Regions from separate parts of the Mesorhizobium sp. CCNWLY176 genome, predicted to be linked through region 1. Evidence: riboswitches for the same ligand, from Rfam matches in the RefSeq annotation. Region 1 holds a riboswitch; each other region holds the start of a gene.
What was found. A riboswitch is a leader RNA that binds a small molecule or an ion and turns the genes downstream of it on or off. The one in region 1 is predicted to bind cobalamin.

Region 1 (3,052 bases):
TTCATCCGTCTGCTTCCCGCCTTAAGCCACGCTTCTCAGCGCCGGCTTTTCGCCGTCCGTCAGGCGCGGTTCGATGAAGTTGCAGTACCATTCGACGAACTGCATCACGCCGCCCTCATGCTCTTCCGAATAGGGACCGGGCTCATAGGCCGGCGATTTGATGCCGAAGGCGTTCTCCTCGACGATCCGGCGGTCCTGGTCGTTGGTTTCGGTCCAGACATGGGTGAGTTCGGCGAGGTCGTAGTCGACGCCTTCGACCGCATCCTTGTGGACCAGCCATTTGGTGGTGACGGCCGTCTCTGTCGCCGAGATGGGTAGCACGCGGAAGGTAACGGCGTGGTCGCCGAGCACGTGGTTCCATGTGGTCGGGTAGTGATAGAGCAGCAGCGCGCCGATCTTGTCGGCAGTGACTATATCGGACAGGTTCTTCTTCACCGCCCGCTTGCCAGACATCGTGTAGCTGACGGCATCGCGCAGCAGCGGCGCACGCGTGGCGCGGTACTGGCCACCGGCATCGATACGGAATTTGCTCGGCAGGCCGACAGCCTCGCACTTCGCCCAATGGGCAAGCATTTCGGGGTCGCTCTCGGCGCCGTTGACGCCGGTGACGGTCGGGGCTTCCGGGAAGGTCTTGCACAGTTCGGGATGGTTCGCCGCGCAGTGATAGCACTCGCGGTTGTTTTCCCAGACCAGCTTCCAGTTGCCCTTCTCGACGATGGTGCTCTCAAAAGCGACCTTTGCGTCGCGCAGGCGGTGCGGCAGGAGATAGGGCTCGACCAGCGCCCGCATCGGCGCAAAGTCCGCCGGCTCCTTGGCGAGGCAGATGAAGATATAGCCGCCAACGCTTTCGCAGGCGACAGGCTTCAGCCCGAACTGGTTCTTGTCGAAGCCTTCGGCCATCTGGCGCGCAAACAGCAGGCGGCCGTCGAGCTCGTAGGTCCACTGGTGATAGGGGCAGACGAGCTTGGCTGTCGTGCCCTTTTCCGCGGTGCAGACGCGCGAGCCGCGATGGCGGCAGGAATTGTGGAAGGCGCGGATGTCGCCCTTCTGGTCGCGCACGACCAGCACGGGATAATCGCCGATCTGCGCGGTGATGTAGCTGCCGGGCTTCGGCAGTTCGCAATCATGGCCGAGGAACAGCCAGTCGCGGTACCAGATCAGGTCGAGATCCAGCTTGAAATAGTCCGGATCGATATAGAAAGCCTGCTCGAGGCTGAAGCCCTCGCGGCGGTTGCGTAACTGCCGCAGCATCTCATTGCGCGCATCCATGTCCTGTCCTCGCTATCCAAGGACTGAACTGGTGGTGATTTCAGGGGAGAACGATTGCACGGCAACGCCCGCTGGAGCCTGTCCGCGCAAAAATCCGCCGCTTGATCGCCCACCGCGATCAGTCGAATTTACAACACTCAAGGCTGGTTTCCGGGCTCTGGAGCGGTCCTGCAGGACCCGTCACGAACACCTTCCCAAGCCATTTGCGGCCCAGTGGTCTCCCATCGCGACATTCTCCACCACCGTTGCGGGGGCAGCGCCGGCATTGAACCGGCTTCCCAATTCTCCGGTCCGCCCTCAAGCGAACCAGCACCTCAAGTGCCCCGATATAATCACCGAATCCGCGCGCGCGGCGATACGAAAGCGACATGGCCCAAGCGCAAAGGCGACAGCGGAAAAATCCGCCGCTATTCCGCCGCCTCGGCATGCGGGACCGGCACGTAATTAAGGATCGGCCCGAGCCAGCGCTCGACATCGATCACCGCCATATCCTTGCGGGCTGCATAATCCTCGACCTGATCGCGCTCGACCTTGGCGACGCCGAAATAGTAGCTTTCGGGGTGCGAGAGGTACATGCCCGAGACGGACGAGCCGGGCCACATGGCCATGCTTTCGGTCAGGCTGACGCCCGAATTGCGCTCGGCATCCAGCAGTCTGAATAGCGTCACCTTCTCGGTGTGGTCGGGCTGGGCGGGATAGCCGGGCGCAGGACGGATGCCCTGATACGGCTCGCCGATCAACTCGTCCGGCGCGAGGGCCTCATTCGGCGCATAGCCCCAGAATTCCTTGCGAACCTTCTCGTGCATGCGCTCGGCAAAGGCTTCGGCGAAGCGGTCTGCCAGCGCCTTGACGAGGATCGAGTTGTAATCGTCATTGGCGCGTTCGAAACGCTCGGCGATCGCGACTTCCTCGATCCCGGCCGTAACCACGAAGCCGCCGATATAGTCCGGCTTGCCGCTGTCCGCGGGTGCGACGAAATCCGACAGCGCGACGTTCGGGCGGCCGTCGCGCTTGGCTAGTTGCTGGCGCAGCGTGAAGAAGGTAGCGAGTTCCTGCCCCCTGCCCTCGTCCGTGTAGAGCCGGACATCGTCGCCGACGGCATTGGCCGGCCAGAAGCCGATGACGCCTTTCGGCGCGAACCATTTTTCGGCGATGATCTTCTTCAGCATCGCCTGCGCATCCTCAAACAGCTGGCGCGCGGCCGGTCCCTGCTTTTCATCCTCGAGGATTTTCGGATAGCGGCCCTTCAGCTCCCAGGTCTGGAAGAAGGGCGTCCAGTCGATGTAGCGCGCGAGTTCGGCAAGGTCCCAGCTCTCGAAGGTGCGCGTTCCGAGGAAGGACGGCTTTGGCGGCTGGTAGGCCGTCCAGTCGATCCTGTGGGCGTTGGCGCGCGCCTTGGCCAGCGGCAGGCGCTGCTTGTCGGCCTCGGAGCGGGCGTGGGCGTCCGCGACCTTCCGGTATTCGGCACGCACATTGTCGACATAGCCGGGCTTGGCCGAGGCCGACAGCAGGCTGGAAACCACGCCGACGGCGCGGCTGGCGTCGGTGACATAGACGGTCTGGCCGCGCTTGTAGCGCGGGTGGATTTTCACCGCGGTGTGCACGCGGCTGGTCGTCGCGCCGCCGATGAGCAGGGGCACGCTGAAACCCTCGCGCTCCATCTCGGCAGCGACATGCACCATCTCGTCGAGCGAGGGCGTAATCAGCCCGGACAGGCCGATGATATCGGCCTTCTCGTCCCTAGCCGTCTGCAGGATCTTCGCCGCCGGCACCATGACGCCGA
Region 2 (3,052 bases), on a different contig from region 1:
GCGGATGCTGGTGCGTTTCCATCGAATGCAGCAGTTCGTGCGCCGCCTCCGCGATCTGGTCGACGGCGCGGTTGAATGCTTCCTCATTCTTCTTGGAAGGTTTCGTCGAACCGCTCAGCTTGCGGACGAACTGAAGTGCTGCGTCGCGGATCTCGTCATGCGTCGCCGGTGGCTCGAAATTGAACAACGTCTTGATATTGCGGCACATTGTCTGCTCCCGGATTTTCCATCGACCCTTTGCCTGATAGATAACTGGGCGCGAGCTGCCACAACGTCAAGTCATTCGCCGTCCAGCGGCTCCGTGCCCACCGGCTTGCCGTCGCGCGACAGGCGGATTTTTTCGACCTTGTCCTCGGCAGCCTTCAGCAGGCGGTCGCAATGGGTTTTCAGCGCTTCGCCGCGCTCGTAGATCTTGATCGACTGGTCGAGCGGCACGTCGCCGCGTTCCAGGTCGTCGACGATCTTTTCCAGCGCCTCCAGCGCCTGCTCGAAGCTCATCGCCTTGATCTCATCACTCGGCTCGTTGGCCATGCTTTATCCTTTCATCAGGCGCTTCACATGCGCCGCGACCGAGAACGACAGGCCCTCAAGGTCGTATCCGCCTTCCAGCAGGCTGACGAGCCGGTTGCTGGCATGGCGCCCGGCGCGGTCCATGAGTTCGCCGGTCGCCCAGTCGAAATCGTCTTCGGTCAGGTTGATCTCGGCCAGCGGGTCGCGGTGATGCGCGTCGAAGCCCGCCGAAATGATGATCAGGTCCGGCGCGAAATCGTCGATCGCCGAAAACACGCGCGAGCGCATCGCCTCGCGAAAAATGTCGCTGCCGGTCTGGGGGGCCAGCGGCGCGTTGACGATGTTGCCGGCGCCGGTCTCGCTCTTCGCCCCGGTGCCGGGATAAAGCGGCATCTGATGCGTCGAGCAGTAGAGCACGGACGGATCTTCCCAGAAAATGTCCTGCGTGCCGTTGCCGTGGTGAACGTCCCAATCGACGATGGCGACCCGCTCGGCGCCATGCTTCTTCTGCGCGTAACGCGCGGCAATGGCGGCATTGTTGAACAGGCAGAAGCCCATCGCCGTGGTCTTTTCGGCATGGTGCCCCGGCGGGCGGCTGGCGACGAAGACATTGTCGGCCTTGCCTGAAAACACGTCGTCCACCGCAGCGTTGGCAGCGCCGATCGCCGTCAGCGCCGCAACCCAGCTTTTCGGGCTGGCCACCGTGTCGGCGTCGATGGCGCGGATGCCCTCTTGCGGGATCGCAACCCGCACCTTTTGGACATGACTTTCGGGATGGGCGTAGAGAATCGTTGCCTCGTCGCCCTCCGGTGCCTCGATGCGGTCGAGTGCGGCAAAGGCCTCGTCTTCCAGCACGCGCGCGATGGCACGCAAGCGATCAGGCCGCTCCGGGTGGCCGGGCGGCGTCAGATGCTCGAGATAGATCGGATGTGAATAGAGGCGCGTCGTCATGCAAACATCCTATCAGGAAAGACCGTGCCGCCGCCATGCGTCGGCGCCCGAAGCCTGGGGAAAATCCTCTTTGCGAAATCATAGGTCGGCATCGGGGGATGATTTTGCAAGCGCGCCGGGTTAAGTCTGCGGTGCTGTCAGGTGCCCGCCGCGAGGCGGGAGAATCGGGAACACGGTGAAAATCCGTGGCGTGCCCAACGCTGTAAGGGGAACCGCATCGGCAAAGGCCACTGTTCGCGAGAATGGGAAGGCGCCGGAGGCGGATTGAGCCCAAGCCAGAAGACCGGCCCGGCAGAAATAGTCATCCGCGTGGACGGGCGGAGCGACGTTTTCGATCGCAAGGGGAAATGCGATGAATGCTGTCCGCAACCACGCCTGCCGTGAAAATGCCTTCGAAGACGCCGGGCGCGATGCCGTCTACCGCGCCATCTTCACGCGCCGCGACGTGCGCAGCCATTTTCGCCCCGACCCGATAGACGACGCGGTGCTGGCCCGGCTGCTGCTCGCCGCCCATCATGCGCCCTCCGTCGGCTTCATGCAGCCGTGGAACTTCATCGTCATCCGCGACATGGAGCGCCGGCGGGCGGTGCGCGACCTTTTCCTTGCCGCACGCGAGCAGGAATTGCCTAATATCGCCGAGGAGCGGCAGGCGCTCTACCGCAAGCTGAAACTGGAAGGAATCTGCGAAAGCGCGTTGAACCTCTGCATCACCTGCGACCGTACACGCTCGAAAGATTCACCGCTTGGCCGCTGGCATAATCCCGAGATGGATATCTACAGCACCGTCTGTGCGGTACAGAATTTCTGGTTGGCGGCGCGCACTGAGGGCATCGGCGTCGGCTGGGTCAGCATTCTTGACGCAGAGGCGCTGAAACGGGCGTTGGACATTCCCGACCTCGTCGTTCCGGTGGCTTATCTCTGCGTCGGCCATGTCTCGGAATTTGCGCCGCGACCGGACCTCGAACGGAATGGATGGGGCGACCGCCTGCCACTTTCAGACCTGATCATGAGCGAGACCTTTGGGGGCGAAGGCGAAGACGCGCTGAAGGCCGTCGCCGACGAGGCCCGCCGTTAGGCCCTGTTGACCAACAGCCCGTTAAGCAAAGTCTTGAAAGCCGCGACGGCTTTCCGTGAGGTCGCTTCGGGATCGTCGGAATTCGCGATCTTCTGCGCTGCCTGGCTGCTCGCGCCATTGATCAGCCGCGCTGCCGTCGCCGGATCGAGATCGGGAACAACCACACCCTCGTCCTGCAGATGAGTCAGGTTTTCCGTCATCGAAGCTTCGCAGGCGCTGGCGTTCGGCCATTGCGACGGGTCGCCCAGCACGGCGGGGGCGTCACGGAACATGATGCGCTGGATTTCCGGCTCCAGCGCCAATTCGATGTAACTGGTGCATTCATCGACGAAATACTGCCAGCGCGTCGGCGCCTTTTCGGCGATCTCGCGCACCCGCACCGCCATTTCGCCATCGATCTCGGCGATGACAGCCTGGAGCAGTCCCTTCTTGTCGCCGAAGTGATGATAAAGCGCGCCCCGCGTCAGGCCGGCGGCGGCGGTGAAATCGTCCATCGACGCTTCCGCATAGCCGACC
Region 3 (3,052 bases), on a different contig from region 1:
TGATGATGAACACCCGGGCCATCGAAGAATGAAGGGAACGATCCCGCTTTCCATGGCGCGGCGCATAGCGCTTGCCGCGCAGGGCTTTGCCGATCCGCGACCGACGGGCGCCATCGACCGGCGACATCTCAACAAGGTGCTTTCGCGCATTGGTTTATTGCAGATCGATTCCGTCAGTGCGGTGGTGCGGGCGCATTACATGCCGCTGTTTTCGCGGCTTGGCCCCTACCCCCGCGCGTTACTCGACAACGCTGCCACATCACGAAAACGTGCGCTCTTTGAATACTGGGCGCATGAAGCGTCGTTCCTGCCGGTCGAAACCTATCCCCTCATGCGCTGGCGCATGGAACGCGCCGGCCAGCACGAGGAAATGTACACCGGGCTGGCAAAATGGGCGCGGCAGAACGAAGGCCTGATCAACGAGATTTATCAGGAAGTCAGTAACCGCGGCCCGATCGCGGCTTCCGACATCGATGGCGCCAAGGGTTCCGGCGGCTGGTGGGGCTGGAGCGACGAGAAACACGCCTTCGAATGGCTGTTCTGGGCCGGCCGGATCACAACATCTTCGCGCCGTGGCTTCGAGCGTCTTTATGACCTGCCCGAGCGTGTTTTGCCCGCCTCCATATATAATGCCCCGGTTCCTTCGGCTCCCGACGCGCATCGCGACTTGCTGCGCATTTCGGCCCGCGCGCTTGGCATCGCCACCTACAGCGACCTGCGCGACTATTTCCGCCTCTCGCCCGCCGACATGAGGGGCCGCATCGAGGAACTGGTTGAATCGGGCGAGCTTCTGCCTGTTAAAGTTAAGGGCTGGACCCATCAGGCCTGGCTACACGCAGGCGCGCGCATTCCACGCAAGGTCGAGGCCCGCGCCCTCCTCGCCCCCTTCGACCCACTGGTCTGGGAACGCGCCCGCACGGAACGCCTGTTCAACTTCCGCTACCGCATCGAGATCTACACGCCGGCCGAAAAGCGGCAATATGGCTACTACGTCCTGCCTTTCCTGCTCGGCGACACGATTGTCGCACGCATCGACGTAAAGGCCGATCGCCCGGCAGGCGTCCTGCGCGTGCTGGCCGCCTATGCCGAACCGGGCGCACCGGACCACACGGCAGCCGCCCTCATCGAAGAACTGCGCCTGATGATGTCCTGGCTCGAACTCGATCGCATCGAGATTTCTCCGGCGGGAGACCTCGCACCGGCGTTGGCCGACATAATCGCGTCGTAACCACGCGTTGACAGCGCAAGGCACCACCGCCTAAATTCGCCCGCGACGGTCCCCTCTCCGCAAAGGGAGGGGCTAAGAGGGAATGCGGTGCCGGGCCAATGAGCCCAAGTCCGCAGCTGTCCCCGCAACTGTAAGCGGATAGCCGAAGGCCGACAGCCACTGGGATTTTTCCCGGGAAGGCGGCATGAAGCAACGACCCGCGAGCCAGGAGACCTGCCGTCAGACGAAAAATCCGACCGCCTGGCGGGTGTCCCGGGCAAGGAGCATGATTCTGGTGAAAGCCAACGGCAATCAAACTGAGCTGGCCGAGGACGCCCATGATTTGGGCGCGCCCGGCGTAACGATTCTCGTCTGTTCGTCCTGCCGCGACGAAAACGGCTCCGACGCGCGGCCCCGCGCCGGCGAGTATCTGGCACAAGGCGCGATTCGCGCCGCCGAAGCTGAAAACATCCCCGTCAAACAGGTCGAATGCCTCGGCAACTGCAAGCGCCGCCTGAGCGCTGCCCTTCTGCGCGACGGCTCCTGGAGCTACGTCTTCGGCGACCTGACGACCGAAAGCGGGCCCGACCTGATCACCGGCGCAAAGCTTTTCGCGACCTCGACCGACGGCATCCTGCCTTGGCGCGGCCGCCCCGACAGCCTCAAGCGCGGCCTCGTCGCGCGCATCCCTCCCCTCGATTTCCTGAAGGACAATTCATGACTGCCTCCGCCACCCGCGTCCCCTGCACCGTCGTCACCGGCTTTCTCGGCGCCGGCAAGACCACGCTGATCCGCCATATCCTGGAAAACGCCAACGGCCGCCGGCTGGCCCTTATCGTCAACGAATTTGGCGATATCGGCATCGACGGCGAGATCCTGAAAGGCTGCGGCGTCGATGCCTGCCCGGAGGAAAACATCGTCGAACTGGCCAATGGCTGCCTCTGTTGCACCGTCGCCGACGATTTCGTGCCGGCGCTTGACCAGATCCTGGCGCTGGAGCCGAAGGTCGATCATATCATCATCGAGACCTCCGGCCTCGCGCTGCCCAAGCCGCTGGTGCAGGCCTTCCAGTGGCCGAGCGTGAAGAGCCGCGTGACGGTGGACGGCGTCGTCGCCGTGGTGGATGGCCCGGCACTGGCCGCAGGCAAGGTCGCATCCGACCTCGACGCGCTGCAGGCGCAGCGCCAGGAAGACGATTCGCTCGATCATGACGATCCGGTCGAGGAAGTGTTCGAGGATCAGGTCGCCTGCGCGGATCTCATTATTCTCTCCAAGAGCGATCTGCTCGACGCAGCCGGCAGCGCCCGCGCCAACGCCATCATCAGCGAGCATCTGTCGCGCGCCGTGAAAATCGTCCCGACCGCGCAGGGCAAGGTCGATCCGTCGGTGCTGCTCGGCCTCGGTTTGGCCGTCGAGGACGACATCGAAAACCGCAAGACCCATCACGACGGCGAACTCGATCATGAGCACGACGATTTTGACTCCTTCATCATCGAGCTTCCCGCAATCTCCGATCCCGACGCGCTGGCCAAGCGCGTGGCGACGGCTGCCGAACAAGAAAACGTGCTGCGCGTGAAGGGTTTCGTCGATGTCGGCGGCAAGCCGATGCGGCTTCTGGTTCAGGCCGTCGGTCCGCGTGTCAACCACTATTACGACCGCGCCTGGACGGCGGCCGACGACCGTCGTTCGCGTCTTGTCGTCATCGGCCTGAAGGGGCTGAATCGCGACACGATCGAGCGCATACTGGTTAGCTGACCCACGGCGTGCCGCCATGCACATACTGACCACGACATCCGCCTCGCTCGACGATCTGGTCGAGCCGGTCGATCTGCGGCAGCAGCCGGC

Region 2: linked by a shared signal. The riboswitch ahead of bluB (5,6-dimethylbenzimidazole synthase) and the one ahead of WBQ96_RS16795 (aromatic ring-hydroxylating oxygenase subunit alpha) in region 1 are both predicted to bind cobalamin.
Region 3: linked by a shared signal. The riboswitch ahead of WBQ96_RS07255 (DUF1636 family protein) and the one ahead of WBQ96_RS16795 (aromatic ring-hydroxylating oxygenase subunit alpha) in region 1 are both predicted to bind cobalamin.

What each region holds. Positions count from the first base shown of each region.
Region 1 is NZ_JBBBDZ010000009.1:173,843-176,894, reverse strand. It holds gene WBQ96_RS16795 (aromatic ring-hydroxylating oxygenase subunit alpha) at 22-1,269, opposite strand; cobalamin riboswitch at 1,394-1,601, opposite strand; gene metH (methionine synthase) at 1,677-3,052, opposite strand, start outside.
Region 2 is NZ_JBBBDZ010000002.1:505,688-508,739, forward strand. It holds gene WBQ96_RS05310 (DUF2277 domain-containing protein) at 1-208, opposite strand, end outside; gene WBQ96_RS05315 (exodeoxyribonuclease VII small subunit) at 280-531, opposite strand; gene WBQ96_RS05320 (histone deacetylase family protein) at 535-1,461, opposite strand; cobalamin riboswitch at 1,584-1,767, shown strand; gene bluB (5,6-dimethylbenzimidazole synthase) at 1,814-2,536, shown strand; gene WBQ96_RS05330 (TetR/AcrR family transcriptional regulator) at 2,533-3,052, opposite strand, start outside.
Region 3 is NZ_JBBBDZ010000003.1:342,874-345,925, reverse strand. It holds gene WBQ96_RS07260 (winged helix-turn-helix domain-containing protein) at 29-1,228, shown strand; cobalamin riboswitch at 1,258-1,463, shown strand; gene WBQ96_RS07255 (DUF1636 family protein) at 1,494-1,928, shown strand; gene cobW (cobalamin biosynthesis protein CobW) at 1,925-2,962, shown strand; gene cobN (cobaltochelatase subunit CobN) at 2,979-3,052, shown strand, end outside.